Regions from separate parts of the Peribacillus sedimenti genome, predicted to be linked through region 1. Evidence: a T-box and tRNA genes for the amino acid it is inferred to sense, from the RefSeq annotation. Region 1 holds a T-box; the other regions hold tRNA genes.
What was found. A T-box is a leader RNA that pairs with one kind of tRNA and senses whether it is charged. The one in region 1 lies ahead of tyrS (tyrosine--tRNA ligase), so its partner is inferred to be a tRNA-Tyr.
Positions count from the first base shown of each region.

Region 2: it has a tRNA-Tyr gene. The T-box ahead of tyrS (tyrosine--tRNA ligase) is inferred to sense a tRNA for this amino acid. The anticodon was not compared.
Region 3: it has a tRNA-Tyr gene. The T-box ahead of tyrS (tyrosine--tRNA ligase) is inferred to sense a tRNA for this amino acid. The anticodon was not compared.
Region 4: it has a tRNA-Tyr gene. The T-box ahead of tyrS (tyrosine--tRNA ligase) is inferred to sense a tRNA for this amino acid. The anticodon was not compared.

Region 1 is NZ_CP143547.1:1,225,945-1,229,501, forward strand. It holds gene V1500_RS06225 (AraC family transcriptional regulator) at 1-748, shown strand, start outside; gene V1500_RS06230 (LysE family translocator) at 961-1,602, shown strand; gene V1500_RS06235 (MarR family transcriptional regulator) at 1,854-2,366, shown strand; T-box leader at 2,381-2,597, shown strand; gene tyrS (tyrosine--tRNA ligase) at 2,640-3,557, shown strand, end outside.
Region 2 is NZ_CP143547.1:2,194,150-2,197,706, forward strand. It holds gene V1500_RS10775 (hypothetical protein) at 1-299, shown strand, start outside; gene V1500_RS10780 (hypothetical protein) at 366-521, opposite strand; tRNA gene V1500_RS10785 (tRNA-Glu) at 852-923, opposite strand; tRNA gene V1500_RS10790 (tRNA-Asn) at 926-1,000, opposite strand; tRNA gene V1500_RS10795 (tRNA-Ile) at 1,021-1,097, opposite strand; tRNA gene V1500_RS10800 (tRNA-Gly) at 1,101-1,174, opposite strand; tRNA gene V1500_RS10805 (tRNA-His) at 1,176-1,251, opposite strand; tRNA gene V1500_RS10810 (tRNA-Tyr) at 1,269-1,353, opposite strand; tRNA gene V1500_RS10815 (tRNA-Asp) at 1,371-1,446, opposite strand; tRNA gene V1500_RS10820 (tRNA-Met) at 1,450-1,523, opposite strand; tRNA gene V1500_RS10825 (tRNA-Ser) at 1,838-1,930, opposite strand; tRNA gene V1500_RS10830 (tRNA-Ile) at 1,938-2,014, opposite strand; tRNA gene V1500_RS10835 (tRNA-Met) at 2,168-2,244, opposite strand; tRNA gene V1500_RS10840 (tRNA-Ala) at 2,268-2,343, opposite strand; tRNA gene V1500_RS10845 (tRNA-Pro) at 2,394-2,470, opposite strand; tRNA gene V1500_RS10850 (tRNA-Arg) at 2,477-2,553, opposite strand; tRNA gene V1500_RS10855 (tRNA-Val) at 2,818-2,893, opposite strand; gene V1500_RS10860 (STAS domain-containing protein) at 3,192-3,557, opposite strand, start outside.
Region 3 is NZ_CP143547.1:910,636-914,192, forward strand. It holds rRNA gene V1500_RS04555 (23S ribosomal RNA) at 1-1,146, shown strand, start outside; rRNA gene rrf (5S ribosomal RNA) at 1,448-1,564, shown strand; tRNA gene V1500_RS04565 (tRNA-Asn) at 1,574-1,648, shown strand; tRNA gene V1500_RS04570 (tRNA-Ser) at 1,653-1,744, shown strand; tRNA gene V1500_RS04575 (tRNA-Glu) at 1,753-1,827, shown strand; tRNA gene V1500_RS04580 (tRNA-Val) at 1,841-1,916, shown strand; tRNA gene V1500_RS04585 (tRNA-Met) at 2,077-2,150, shown strand; tRNA gene V1500_RS04590 (tRNA-Asp) at 2,154-2,229, shown strand; tRNA gene V1500_RS04595 (tRNA-Phe) at 2,239-2,314, shown strand; tRNA gene V1500_RS04600 (tRNA-Thr) at 2,326-2,401, shown strand; tRNA gene V1500_RS04605 (tRNA-Tyr) at 2,422-2,506, shown strand; tRNA gene V1500_RS04610 (tRNA-Trp) at 2,514-2,587, shown strand; tRNA gene V1500_RS04615 (tRNA-His) at 2,603-2,678, shown strand; tRNA gene V1500_RS04620 (tRNA-Gln) at 2,708-2,782, shown strand; tRNA gene V1500_RS04625 (tRNA-Gly) at 2,787-2,861, shown strand; tRNA gene V1500_RS04630 (tRNA-Cys) at 2,868-2,942, shown strand; tRNA gene V1500_RS04635 (tRNA-Leu) at 2,953-3,034, shown strand; gene V1500_RS04640 (spore coat protein) at 3,165-3,518, opposite strand; gene V1500_RS04645 (ferritin-like domain-containing protein) at 3,545-3,557, opposite strand, start outside.
Region 4 is NZ_CP143547.1:167,685-171,241, reverse strand. It holds gene sigW (RNA polymerase sigma factor SigW) at 1-511, opposite strand, end outside; gene V1500_RS00985 (aspartyl-phosphate phosphatase Spo0E family protein) at 680-838, shown strand; gene rocF (arginase) at 878-1,780, opposite strand; tRNA gene V1500_RS00975 (tRNA-Ala) at 2,067-2,142, opposite strand; tRNA gene V1500_RS00970 (tRNA-Gly) at 2,159-2,233, opposite strand; tRNA gene V1500_RS00965 (tRNA-Lys) at 2,291-2,363, opposite strand; tRNA gene V1500_RS00960 (tRNA-Gln) at 2,365-2,439, opposite strand; tRNA gene V1500_RS00955 (tRNA-Tyr) at 2,513-2,597, opposite strand; tRNA gene V1500_RS00950 (tRNA-Thr) at 2,606-2,681, opposite strand; tRNA gene V1500_RS00945 (tRNA-Val) at 2,689-2,764, opposite strand; tRNA gene V1500_RS00940 (tRNA-Glu) at 2,778-2,852, opposite strand; tRNA gene V1500_RS00935 (tRNA-Thr) at 2,877-2,949, opposite strand; tRNA gene V1500_RS00930 (tRNA-Asn) at 2,951-3,025, opposite strand; rRNA gene rrf (5S ribosomal RNA) at 3,076-3,192, opposite strand; rRNA gene V1500_RS00920 (23S ribosomal RNA) at 3,501-3,557, opposite strand, start outside.

The DNA of each region.
Region 1 (3,557 bases):
TGATGAATTTCAGTTAGTTCTCGTTGTAAAAGGAGAAGCAATTTTTCAAATAAATGAAGAGAATATTACAGTTCAAGAAGGCGAGGGGCTATTTATAAATAGTGGCTGCCTGCACTTAGCAAAAGATAACAATAATTCAGGCTGTACCTATATTTGTTTAAATGTTTCTCCAAGTTTCGTACTTTCACAAGAACTGTATACAACCTTTGTGAACCCTTATATTCAGGCGACTAATTTACCGTATTTACGCTTGTTTCCAAGGGAGCTTTGGGCGAAAAATATTTTAACCTCTATTATGAAAATCAATCAATTGATCAAACAAAATCCACCATACTATGAAATTGACATCAGCATTGAACTAACATTAATTTGGAAGAACCTAATAATAAATGGTATCCAATTAGAGCACGAACAGACGGAAATGCTAAAGAGTCATCGAATGAAGCAAATGCTTAATTGGATACACCTACATTATGCTGAAAAAATCCTTTTAGATGATATTGCACGAGCTGGTCAATTAAGCCGTTCCGAGTGCTGTCGATATTTCAAACGAATTTTAAAGAAAACACCATTGAATTATGTAACCGATTATCGTATACACAAAAGTTTAATTTTACTACAACAACCAGATTCCAACGTTACAGATGTTGCTTATCAAGTAGGATTTAACAACACAAGCTATTTCATAGATAAATTCCGAAAGTCAATAAACATGACACCATTAGCATACAAAAAATATAAAAATTAGCTGTTCACCTGTGAAATAGTACAATTAAACTATTGGGGGCAAGAGCTGAAGATCGGAGCTGTCTATAAGGCAGCTTTTTCTTATGGCACTAACGGGGCAGGAAAGTTGAACAAGGAAACATGATAAAATAGAGAGTAGAACGCTATATAAAATGTTTCTCACAAGCTATATAATTTACATTAAAATGTTTAAATAAAGGGAGAATTATCAGTATGGAACTTTTTATGGTAGGATTGGTTCTTTCCGCTTCTTTATGCTTTGATATTGGTGTTGCAAATGTGGCTGTTATGCAAACAAGTATAACTAGAGGTATTAAACCTGGTATTTCCATGGGATTAGGTGCAACCACTTCAGACTTAATTTATGCAATTTTATCGCTTGTAGGTTTATCCCTTTTACTAAATAATATTTACGTTAGATATATACTTTGGATAGGTGGTACATTAGTTCTTGTATATATGACTTATCTCATGTTAAAAGATGCGTTTAAGAAAAGAAGCTTAAACTTAGAAGCAGAAAACAGTAAAGGTAAAAGCTCATTATATAAGGATTACTTAAAAGGATTTACGTTAACAGCTTCTTCTCCAACTGGTTTTATTTGGTTTGCAACTGTTGGAGGAAGTATTATTTCTGCAACCATAAATAATCAGTCGAAAGCCGAAATCCTTTACTTTTTTGGTGGTTTCCTTTTATTTAATCTCTTATGGTCACTTTTTTTACCTATCGTTGTTAAAAAAGCAGAACATCTAGTAGGTCCAAAAATACTTAATATCTTTTCTTTTATTGCAGCCATCATTTTTCTTTACTTTGCTGGTCATGTCTTCATAGATGGGTACAAAAATTTATTAAATTAAACTAGATAAAGCCGATTCCTTATTGCCTTAGGTAATTGGCTTATACTCTTGATGGATACTTCAGTTTGTGAAAGATGTACTTAAGCTAACGGTGGCAAGAGCTGAAGATCAGAAGCTGCTTTTTGGGCAGCTTTTGCTTATTTCGCTAAAGACAGGTTAGTGAAATAACTAAAACTTGGTGTTGCAACCTTTTTCTTTTTTTGTTATTATCGTTTCATAGCTAACGATTCGAAAAATTAGGAGGGGATATTATTCATTCATTTAATGAAGATGGAGAATTACTCCCTGAAGAAATAGATACAATTAATCGCTTAACTAAAATTCCTATTAGTTTCCTAAATCTAGATGCAATATCAGTCGTCACGAATATTTATCGAGTAGCACAAGGATTGAGAAATAAAATGGAACAGGAAGTTTTATCGCAATATGGCTTATCTTGGACGGCATTTTCTATGCTTTATGATTTGTGGATCTGGGAATCAATTGAGACTAAAAAATTAGCTGAGTCCGCTGGAGTCTCTAAAGCAACAATAAGCAATATAACCAAAACTCTTGAAAGAAAAGAGTTGTGTTTTAGGAAGACGGATAACAGGGACAGAAGAATTACCTATGTTTCTCTAACTGATAAGGGAAAAAAAGTGATGGAGGACCTTTATCCCCAGTTCCATAATGGCGAGGTTCAGATTGTGTCGGGTTTATCTGCCGATGAACAAAAAAACCTATCCAGAGTCCTAAGAAGAGTAATAATGGATAATAATTTTTAGAAAACAACTGAATATTAAAAGCGTTGATGGGAAACCCAGTAGTCGTTATCTCCCTGTAAACAGAGAGTCGATGGTTGGTGCAAATCGACACACAGATAACAACGAATTACATTCCTGGAGCTTTCTTTGTTATTTTAAGCAAAGAACGGACGAGCCGTTATTCGTAGAGAGGAAGGTGAATTCCTTCAACAAGGGTGGTACCGCGTGCACAAGTTAAACCACGTCCCTTTTATAGGGGCGTGGTTTTTATATTCTTAAATTGGAGGAATGAGCATGAATGAGGTAATGAATCAACTTAACGCAGAACAATTAGTTGAGGTAACAAGACAAATGAGGATATACACACAAGGGGTAAAGGACATTATTCCGCTTGAAGAATTAGAGGCAAAAGTAGCAAAGTCGGTTCTGCAAAACAAACCATTAAAGATAAAACTTGGCTTAGATCCTTCTGCTCCAGATGTACATCTTGGGCATACCGTGGTCCTTAACAAAATGAGACAGTTTCAAGAGAACGGACATATTATCCAACTAATTATTGGGGACTTTACAGGGAAAATTGGAGATCCGACAGGGAAGTCGGTGGCTAGAAAACAATTGACTGATGAAGAAGTTAAGCATAATGCCAAAACATACTTCGAGCAATTTGCAAAAGTTATCGACATGGAAAAAGTTGAATTACATTACAACTCTAAATGGTTGTCTGAGCTAAATTTTGAAGATGTAATTCAATTGGCAGGCAAGATAACCATGGCAAGGCTTTTAGAAAGGGACGATTTTGAAGAACGTATCGCATTGGGGAAACCAATCTCACTCCACGAATTCTTCTACCCTTTGATGCAGGGATACGATTCTGTTGTACTGGAATCCGATGTTGAGCTTGGCGGGACTGATCAGCATTTTAATATCCTAATGGGAAGACACTTTCAAGAAAAGTTTGGGAAGGAAAAGCAAATTGCATTGCTAATGCCATTACTGGAAGGGCTTGATGGGGTCGAAAAGATGTCTAAATCCAAGAAAAACTACATCGGCATTGATGAGAGCCCGCAGGAAATTTACGGAAAAGCAATGTCCATTCCAGATGAGTTAATGACAAAATACTTCGAGCTAGTAACAGATTTTACACCTGAACAAATTCAGACAACTAAGAAACAGTTAGCAACAGAGGAGCTTCATCCAAGAGATGCCAAAATG
Region 2 (3,557 bases), 970 kb from region 1:
ATGTTAAACGTTTTTCAGGCGGATTGCCACAACTGAATTTATATTGTCCGCTGGATGACATCGCAGATTTTCACAATTTACCCAAGTTTAATGAGAATGAACATTTCGCTCTAAATTTAGAGGAAGGAATTACGATAGGGGATATAAGAAAAGTTGAGATGCCAAATCAAAAAATCAATTTAAAATTAAATTTGCCTATAGACCAATGTGAGTGGCTCAATGAACAATCAAAAAAAGATTTGAATAAAATCTTCCAGGAAATAATATATAAATACTGGGACAGTAAGAATGAGGTTTAGTTCAAAAATCGCGGAAGGCATGATAAAACACCTCAGGCTCTGCCTCCATTTTTCAAGTTGATGTTATTACAACCTTCCGCAGCCACTGTTATTGTTATTTTTGTTGTACCGTTCATTTTGTTCTTCAGAATAGGAACGGTTGTGACCAGATGAATTATCAGATTCTTCTTTTTTTCTCCCAATTCTTTGCATTTCCAAGGGGGAATTGCTCTTATTTGGCATACTGTATCCCTCCTTTTTTTCAGTATGTGTACAGTGGCTTTAAAATAAACATGAATAGACTATAATTAGTGCTGCAAAGTGAAGTGCCCCAAAGCAGCTTGGGCATGAGTAGGGCATTGAACCGGACTCATGCCTTTTATTTTTGCCTTAATATCGGTTTGTTGTCCAATATTAAAGCTTCTATGTACACTGATCTCTCCTGCAGGTTTAACGGCGTTTATCAAAGCTCTTTAATGAAAATTTAGCCAAAAGAAAGCACCCTGAACCTTTAGACTGTGTCTAAAGGTTCAGGGTGCATTTCACAGCAGTTCTTTTTTCTATATATAAGGATGACCCGTACGGGATTCGAACCCGTGTTACCGCCGTGAAAGGGCGGTGTCTTAACCGCTTGACCAACGGGCCCATGGCTCCGCAGGTAGGACTCGAACCTACGACCGTTCGGTTAACAGCCGAATGCTCTACCACTGAGCTACTGCGGAACAAAAGAATTTACCATCTATGGTGGGCCTAAATGGACTCGAACCATCGACCTCACGCTTATCAGGCGTGCGCTCTAACCAGCTGAGCTATAGGCCCATTTGGAGCGGGTGATGAGAATCGAACTCACGACATCAGCTTGGAAGGCTGAGGTTTTACCATTAAACTACACCCGCGTGGGGCGGCTGATGGGAATCGAACCCACGAATGTCGGAACCACAATCCGATGCGTTAACCACTTCGCCACAGCCGCCAATATTCTTAATTGGCTGGTGGAGGGGGACGGATTCGAACCGCCGAACCCTGAAGGAGCGGATTTACAGTCCGCCGCGTTTAGCCACTTCGCTACCCCTCCATAAAATAAAAAAATAATGGCGGTCCCGACGGGAATCGAACCCGCGATCTCCTGCGTGACAGGCAGGCATGTTAACCGCTACACCACGGGACCAAATTGCGGGGACAGGATTTGAACCTGCGACCTTCGGGTTATGAGCCCGACGAGCTACCAGACTGCTCCACCCCGCGATAATATGAATGATGTAATTTTAATATATGCACTAAGTGCACTCTAGACTGTCCGGATTTCAGTAAGCTATACCAAGCAGCGGGCTCAATACGTACAACTCGCAGTTAATCAATGAAGGAAGCTCGTTGCTCCACCCCGCGATAGTAGAAATGATACAATTTTTATTATGCACTAAGTGCACTTTAGACTGTCCGGATTTCAGTAAGCGAAACCAAGCAGCGGCTCAATCCGTACAACTCGCAGTTATTCAATGAAGGAACGCTCGTTGCTCCACCCCGCGATAGTAGAAATGATACAAATTTTAATTTGTAAATGGAGGAGGTAGAGGGATTCGAACCCCCGCGGGCTTTTACACCCCTGTCGGTTTTCAAGACCGATCCCTTCAGCCGGACTTGGGTATACCTCCAAATGAATGGTGGACCTTGTAGGACTCGAACCTACGACCGGACGGTTATGAGCCGTCTGCTCTAACCAGCTGAGCTAAAGGTCCACGTTCAAGTTAAAAAATAATAGAACTGTCTGTCCCCATCTCAAAATACAGAATCTAGCAGCAACTCAATGGGTACTACTTGAATCAAGTTCGTTGGAGCTTTGCTCGTTGCTCTAACCAGCTGAGCTAAAGATCCACAAAATTTTTAGAAGATGGTAGCGGCAGAGGGGATCGAACCCCCGACCTCACGGGTATGAACCGTACGCTCTAGCCAGCTGAGCTACGCCGCCATCATATTATATTTTTACAAAAATGGTGGAGCCTAGCGGGATCGAACCGCTGACCTCCTGCGTGCAAGGCAGGCGCTCTCCCAGCTGAGCTAAGGCCCCAAATCGCCATAACAGATGAACTAACCAAAAAACAGTTTAATTAGAATTAATGGTCGGGAAGACAGGATTCGAACCTGCGACCCCTTGGTCCCAAACCAAGTGCTCTACCAAGCTGAGCTACTTCCCGTAATAATGGCGCGCCCGAAAGGAGTCGAACCCATAACCTTCTGATCCGTAGTCAGACGCTCTATCCAATTGAGCTACGGGCGCTTATGAAGTAAATGGTGCCGAGGACCGTAATCGAATCGGTACGGTAGTCACCTGCTGCAGAATTGTAAGTCCTGTGTGTCTGCCAGTTCCGCCACAGCCGCATAAAATGGTGAGCCATGAAGGACTCGAACATTAGACCCCTCTGATTAAAAGTCAGATGCTCTACCGACTGAGTTAAAAATGGTGCCGGCAAGAGGACTTGAACCCTCAACCCACTGATTACTAGTGAGTAGCTCTACCAATAGAGCTACACCGTGAAAAATATGGTGGAGGATGACGGGATCGAACCGCCGACCCCCTGCTTGTAAGGCAGGTGCTCTCCCAGCTGAGCTAATCCTCCATAGAAGGTGTTTTTCGTACAAAAATTATAATAACATAACGAATCACGGTTGTCAACTTCCACGAAGTTTTTCTTTTTTCTTCTTTTTTGAATTCATATTTGTTTGATGCACTGCGCAACAATAACGTTAATTATATTACTCGGTATTTATGGGTTCGTCAATAGCTGTTTCTTACATGTTATTTAGCTAAACATTTCTTAAAACATAAGCGGTAGTTAAGTGTCGTAAATTCGGAAGAGGGATATAGTAAAATAAGCCCAGACGGTATTCTGGACTTGTTTTACATATGGTAATGAATTATTTCATTTGCTCGATGGCTTGTCTTACATTTGTATACATATTATAAGTTGAAAAATCTATGCCTCCGCCGACTACCTTTGCGGCTAATTCGGCCCGAATACCGGTAAACATAACCGAAATGCCCAACAATCGGAGTACATCATGAATTCTGAAAATATGATTGGCTACATCAGCATTTATTGTAACAATACCAGAAAAATCTATTATAAGGCTTTCTAGGTCATAACCAGGAAGCTTTGGCACTACATTGTTAAGTAGATGCTCTGCTCTATCAGAGTCTATTGAACCTATCAAAGGCAGCACGGCAAGTCCTTTTTGAATAGGAACAACAGGAGAAGCCAGTTTATTTATTTCACTTTGTGC
Region 3 (3,557 bases), 320 kb from region 1:
CAGTGAATAGGCCCAGGCGACTGTTTAGCAAAAACACAGGTCTCTGCGAAGCCGCAAGGCGAAGTATAGGGGCTGACGCCTGCCCGGTGCTGGAAGGTTAAGGGGAGAGGTTAGCGTAAGCGAAGCTTTGAACCGAAGCCCCAGTAAACGGCGGCCGTAACTATAACGGTCCTAAGGTAGCGAAATTCCTTGTCGGGTAAGTTCCGACCCGCACGAAAGGCGTAACGATCTGGGCACTGTCTCAACGAGAGACTCGGTGAAATTATAGTACCTGTGAAGATGCAGGTTACCCGCGACAGGACGGAAAGACCCCGTGGAGCTTTACTGCAGCCTGATATTGAATTTTGGTACAGCTTGTACAGGATAGGTAGGAGCCTTTGAAGCCGGAGCGCAAGCTTCGGTGGAGGCGTCGGTGGGATACTACCCTGGCTGTATTGAAATTCTAACCCGCGCCCCTCATCGGGGCGGGAGACAGTGTCAGGCGGGCAGTTTGACTGGGGCGGTCGCCTCCTAAAAGGTAACGGAGGCGCCCAAAGGTTCCCTCAGAATGGTTGGAAATCATTCGCAGAGTGTAAAGGCACAAGGGAGCTTGACTGCGAGACCTACAAGTCGAGCAGGGACGAAAGTCGGGCTTAGTGATCCGGTGGTTCCGCATGGAAGGGCCATCGCTCAACGGATAAAAGCTACCCCGGGGATAACAGGCTTATCTCCCCCAAGAGTCCACATCGACGGGGAGGTTTGGCACCTCGATGTCGGCTCATCGCATCCTGGGGCTGTAGTCGGTCCCAAGGGTTGGGCTGTTCGCCCATTAAAGCGGTACGCGAGCTGGGTTCAGAACGTCGTGAGACAGTTCGGTCCCTATCCGTCGCGGGCGCAGGAAATTTGAGAGGAGCTGTCCTTAGTACGAGAGGACCGGGATGGACGCACCGCTGGTGTACCAGTTGTCTTGCCAAAGGCATCGCTGGGTAGCTATGTGCGGACGGGATAAGTGCTGAAAGCATCTAAGCATGAAGCCCCCCTCAAGATGAGATTTCCCATGGCGCAAGCTGGTAAGATCCCTGAAAGATGATCAGGTTGATAGGTCAGGGGTGGAAGCGTGGTGACACGTGGAGCTGACTGATACTAATAGATCGAGGACTTAACCAAATATATATATCGGTTCGCTGGCTAATGGCGTCACATCCTGTGACAACGCCAGCATGACCCACATCCTGTGGGCTTGGCGACTGCTTAGCTTCGACAGACGTTGGAGAGCCGGACCGCAAATCCTTCGGATTTGTGAGGACGGATCGAAACGGCCGAGAAGTTAGGAGCCGTAGCTGGACAACATTCATTGTTTTGATACGCAAAAACCTTACCTGTTATCTAGTTTTGAAGGAATAATAAATTTCTTCTTGCAAAATTTCAAAAAGGCATTATAATAAAATAGTGTCTGATTGATAAACAGTTTGGTGACGATGGCGAAGAGGTCACACCCGTTCCCATTCCGAACACGGAAGTTAAGCTCTTCAGCGCCGATGGTAGTTGGGGGATCTCCCCCTGTGAGAGTAGGACGTCGCCAAGCTGGCATTATTCCGCAGTAGCTCAGTGGTAGAGCATTCGGCTGTTAACCGAACGGTCGTAGGTTCGAGTCCTACCTGCGGAGCCATAATGGAGAGCTGTCCGAGTGGCCGAAGGAGCACGATTGGAAATCGTGTAGACGGGTAACCCTGTCTCAAGGGTTCAAATCCCTTGCTCTCCGCCATTAGTATTGGCCCCTTGGTCAAGCGGTTAAGACACCGCCCTTTCACGGCGGTAACACGGGTTCGAATCCCGTAGGGGTCACCAATTTTTTATGTGTGGAGGATTAGCTCAGCTGGGAGAGCACCTGCCTTACAAGCAGGGGGTCGGCGGTTCGATCCCGTCATCCTCCACCATTCGTATTATATCTATTATCGCGGGGTGGAGCAACGAGCTTTACTTCACTGAATATCTGCGAGTTGTACGGATTGAGCTGCTGCTTGGTTTGGCCTTCTGAAATCCGGACAGTCTACAGTGCACTTAGTGCATAAATTAAAATTGCATCATTTATATTATCGCGGGGTGGAGCAGTCTGGTAGCTCGTCGGGCTCATAACCCGAAGGTCGCAGGTTCAAATCCTGTCCCCGCAATCTGGTCCCGTGGTGTAGCGGTTAACATGCCTGCCTGTCACGCAGGAGATCGCGGGTTCGATTCCCGTCGGGACCGCCATTAATTTGTGGCTCAGTAGCTCAGTCGGTAGAGCAAAGGACTGAAAATCCTTGTGTCGGCGGTTCGATTCCGTCCTGAGCCACCATTAAAAGGAATGCCGGTGTAGCTCAATTGGTAGAGCAACTGACTTGTAATCAGTAGGTTGGGGGTTCAAGTCCTCTTGCCGGCACCATTTGTTTGTTTTAAAATAGTGGAGGGGTAGCGAAGTGGCTAAACGCGGCGGACTGTAAATCCGCTCCCTCCGGGTTCGGCGGTTCGAATCCGTCCCCCTCCACCATTTTTACAGGGGCATAGTTTAACGGTAGAACAGAGGTCTCCAAAACCTCCAGTGTGGGTTCGATTCCTGCTGCCCCTGCCATTTTAATCAACAATGGCGATTGTGGCGAAGTGGTTAACGCATCGGATTGTGGTTCCGACATTCGTGGGTTCGATTCCCATCAGTCGCCCCATTTTATTGATTATAGATAATTTTTATTATTGGGCTATAGCCAAGCGGTAAGGCAACGGACTTTGACTCCGTCATGCGTTGGTTCGAATCCAGCTAGCCCAGCCATTATGCGGAAGTAGTTCAGTGGTAGAATACAACCTTGCCAAGGTTGGGGTCGCGGGTTCGAATCCCGTCTTCCGCTCCATTATAAGGCGGCATAGCCAAGTGGTAAGGCCAAGGTCTGCAAAACCTTTATCCACCGGTTCGAATCCGGTTGCCGCCTCCATAACTTCTTTGCCGGTGTGGCGGAATTGGCAGACGCGCACGACTCAAAATCGTGTTCCTCACGGAGTGTCGGTTCGACCCCGACCACCGGTATCATAAGGGTCGAAATATAAAAAACCAATGCTTTGAAAAAACAGAGCATTGGTTTTTTTCTATTCTTTCCATCATAAGTGCAAGGCTTGTCCCTTTATGTGTTATACTGCTATGCCCCTTATTTGTATTATCAGGAACTCTGGTAAGGATACTGGGAAGAGTAATTGCTAAATTGTTTATGAGCCTGGTCCAATTTTTGCTGTTCTTCTGCCTCCAGCTTGTACCAGCCGTTTTGGAACATTAAATTATACATCTTGCGGCAGCTCTCATGAGTTTCCTGCAATATTTCAAGCATATCGGAATACAATTGCTCATGACTTGCTTCACGCACTGCTATATTCAGGCTATCGGTTAAATATTTGCAAGTACTGAGCCCGTCGTTTATATAATCGCGATCATTCATTTCAGGAGTTTTTACCTTTGGGAGCTGTCCTGTTTGGGGATTTGCAATTTGCATGTTCTTTTGTGAGTTTTCACCTGGCATTATTCCACCTCCTCTTTCAATACCAATCAGGAAGTTGAT
Region 4 (3,557 bases), 1.1 Mb from region 1:
TCTTCACAGTGCCCACCGGGAGGTCAAGAATGTCACTGATTTCTTTCAACGATAGTTCTTCCATATACTTAAGCACGATCACTGATCTATATTTATCAGGCAGTTTCAGGATTTCTGCCTGTACGGCTTCCCGAAGCTCTAAAGATTCCAATTCTTCCTCCGGCTGGGCGGAATCGGCTGCTATTTGAGAATACATATCCAGCCCTTCGGTGCCTGCTACCTCCGCATCTAAATAGTAATCCGGTTTTTTCTTCCTTATACGGTCGATACAAAGATTCGTCGCAATTCTATAAAGCCAAGTGGAAAATTTCATTTTGATATTAAAGCTACGTATATTTACGTAAGCTCTCACAAAAGCTTCCTGGGCCATATCCTCTGCTTCATGTCGGTTTCCAAGCATCCTGTAGCAAATCTGATAAACCTTATCCTTATAGAGTTCGACGAGCTCTCCAAAAGCATTTTGGTCTCCCTTTAAAACCTGTTTAATTCTCGCTTTAACGACTGTTTCCATTTAATTAAATTACCCCCGCTCATGCGGCTATACGATATTTACGAATCGCTAGCTAAAAGGTTACAAAATTACCCCTTTAATTTTAACAAAGATTTACAGTTTATGTTTGCTAATTGCTTATATGGGTAAAAAGCAATTAAAGATTGATTGGAAATGAGGGAAGCTGTGATGACAGGGGAAAATTTATTAAACCGCATAGAGGAATCCAGAAGGAAAATGATAAACTTGGCATCCTATTCTTCCATGATCGATAAGCAAGTTGTAGAAGCGAGTACTGAATTAGATAAATTAATCATAAAATACTTCGATCTTTCTAAAAAACAGTAACCCGAAGGTTACTGTTTTTTTAATATTGAGCTTAACCGCCTATAGGAGTTTTTCGCCGAAAAGCGAACCCATTAACGCAACAGCAACTGTTGCCGTTTTATTTCTCTCATCCAAGATAGGGTTTACCTCAACAAATTCAGCAGATGTAATGATACCTGCTTCCGCCAGCATTTCCATTGCCAGATGACTTTCCCTGTAGCTGATCCCGCCAATGACCGGTGTCCCTACACCTGGAGCATCTGACGGGTCTAAACCATCCAAATCAAGTGATAAATGAACACCATCTGTTCTATCCTTTAAATAACGGATAGCCTCCTCCATCACCTTAGTCATGCCTAAACGATCAATTTCATGCATGGTGAATACTTTTATGCCTTTCTCACGAATCAACTGGCGTTCTCCCTCATCAAGAGATCTGGCCCCTATGATCACTACATTTTCGGGTTTTATTTTCGGTGTGTAGGCATGCAGATTCACTAGATCCTCATGTCCCAATCCGAGACTTACAGCCAATGGCATACCATGAATATTTCCTGAAGGAGATGTTTCTTCTGTATTTAAATCACCATGTGCATCATACCAGATAACACCCAGGTTTTCATAATGTTTAGCGGTTCCGGCAAGTGTACCAATCGCAATGCTATGGTCACCGCCAAGTACCAACGGAAAGGAGCCACTTTCAATAATTTCATCGACTCTATGTGCCAGCAATGCGTTGGCCTCTGCAACAAGCTTTAAATTTTTCAGATTTGAGTTTGGATTATGTACCAATTTAGGCCGTCCGATTGCTATATCTCCCAAGTCATCTACTTCTATATTCAAACGTTCTAACCTCTCTACCACACCTGCATAACGGATTGCACTAGGACCCATATCGACTCCCCGCCTGGTTTGCCCAAGGTCCATCGGCAGCCCAATCATAGTTATCTTTTTGACACTCATAAATCCATCCTCCTTTTCTCTATTTTATAACTGAAAATTCAGATGGTTCAACTCGACAAAAAAATGTATAAGTATACGTTTTCCGATTAACAGAAAAACGATATTCAATACGTTCTTTAAATTCACGGGGATGATATGATACAGCGAATATTAAAAAAATGGCCACAGGAAAAACCGAGATGCTATGAATACTATAGGTTATCATCTAGCAATCCCATCTTTAATGCATAAAAAAAGCCTTAAACCTAACGGTTTAAGACGATATATTTGGTGTTATGTAGTTAGATGGTGGAGCCTAGCGGGATCGAACCGCTGACCTCCTGCGTGCAAGGCAGGCGCTCTCCCAGCTGAGCTAAGGCCCCAATTGAACATTTGCAGTGGAGCGGAAGACGGGATTCGAACCCGCGACCCCAACCTTGGCAAGGTTGTATTCTACCACTGAACTACTTCCGCATTTAATTATAAATAATCGTAATTTCTTGCAGAAAGTGAAATATATTTATGTTTTAATGAGCCATGAAGGACTCGAACCTTCGACCCTCTGATTAAAAGTCAGATGCTCTACCGACTGAGCTAATGGCTCTTGGCTGGGCTAGCTGGATTCGAACCAACGCATGACGGAGTCAAAGTCCGTTGCCTTACCGCTTGGCTATAGCCCAAAAATTATGAGGCAGATTCATCGACTAATTATATAATGCCCAAATATAAGAAAATATAATCAGTCACTGAAAATGGTGGAGGGGGACGGATTCGAACCGCCGAACCCGGAGGGAGCGGATTTACAGTCCGCCGCGTTTAGCCACTTCGCTACCCCTCCACATAAAATGGTGCCGGCAAGAGGACTTGAACCCCCAACCTACTGATTACAAGTCAGTTGCTCTACCAATTGAGCTACACCGGCATAAATATGGTGGAGGATGACGGGATCGAACCGCCGACCCCCTGCTTGTAAGGCAGGTGCTCTCCCAGCTGAGCTAATCCTCCAAATATATGAAACTGGTGACCCCTACGGGATTCGAACCCGTGTTACCGCCGTGAAAGGGCGGTGTCTTAACCGCTTGACCAAGGGGCCATAACTAAATTCTTTTAAATAGAGAGCTTCCAAGCGGGCTCGAACCGCTGACCTCTTCCTTACCATGGAAGTGCTCTACCTACTGAGCTATGGAAGCATGGCTCCGCAGGTAGGACTCGAACCTACGACCGTTCGGTTAACAGCCGAATGCTCTACCACTGAGCTACTGCGGAATAATATAATGTTTCCTAATACTCGTCTTCGCATTACTTAGAATAATGCTGCCTGGCAGTGTCCTACTCTCACAGGGGGAGATCCCCCAACTACCATCGGCGCTGAAGAGCTTAACTTCCGTGTTCGGAATGGGAACGGGTGTGACCTCTTCGCCATCACTACCAGACATTATTCTTTTAACTATCAAAAGACAATATTTATTATAATTCTTTTGATATAGTTTTTCAAGAGGAAATTTTGTTCCCTCAAAACTAGATAACAGGTAAGGTTTTTGCATGTTTTCAAAACAATGAATGTTGTCCAGCTACGGCTCCTAACTTCTCGGCCGTTTCGATCCGTCCTCACAAATCCGAGGGATTTGCGGTCCGGCTCTCCAACGTCTGTCGAAGCTAAGCAGTCACCAGGCCCACAGGATGTGGGTCATGCTGGCGTTGTCACAGGATGTGACGCCATTAGCCAGCGAACCGATATATATTGGTTAAGTCCTCGATCTATTAGTATCAGTCAGCTCCACGTGTCACCACGCTTCCA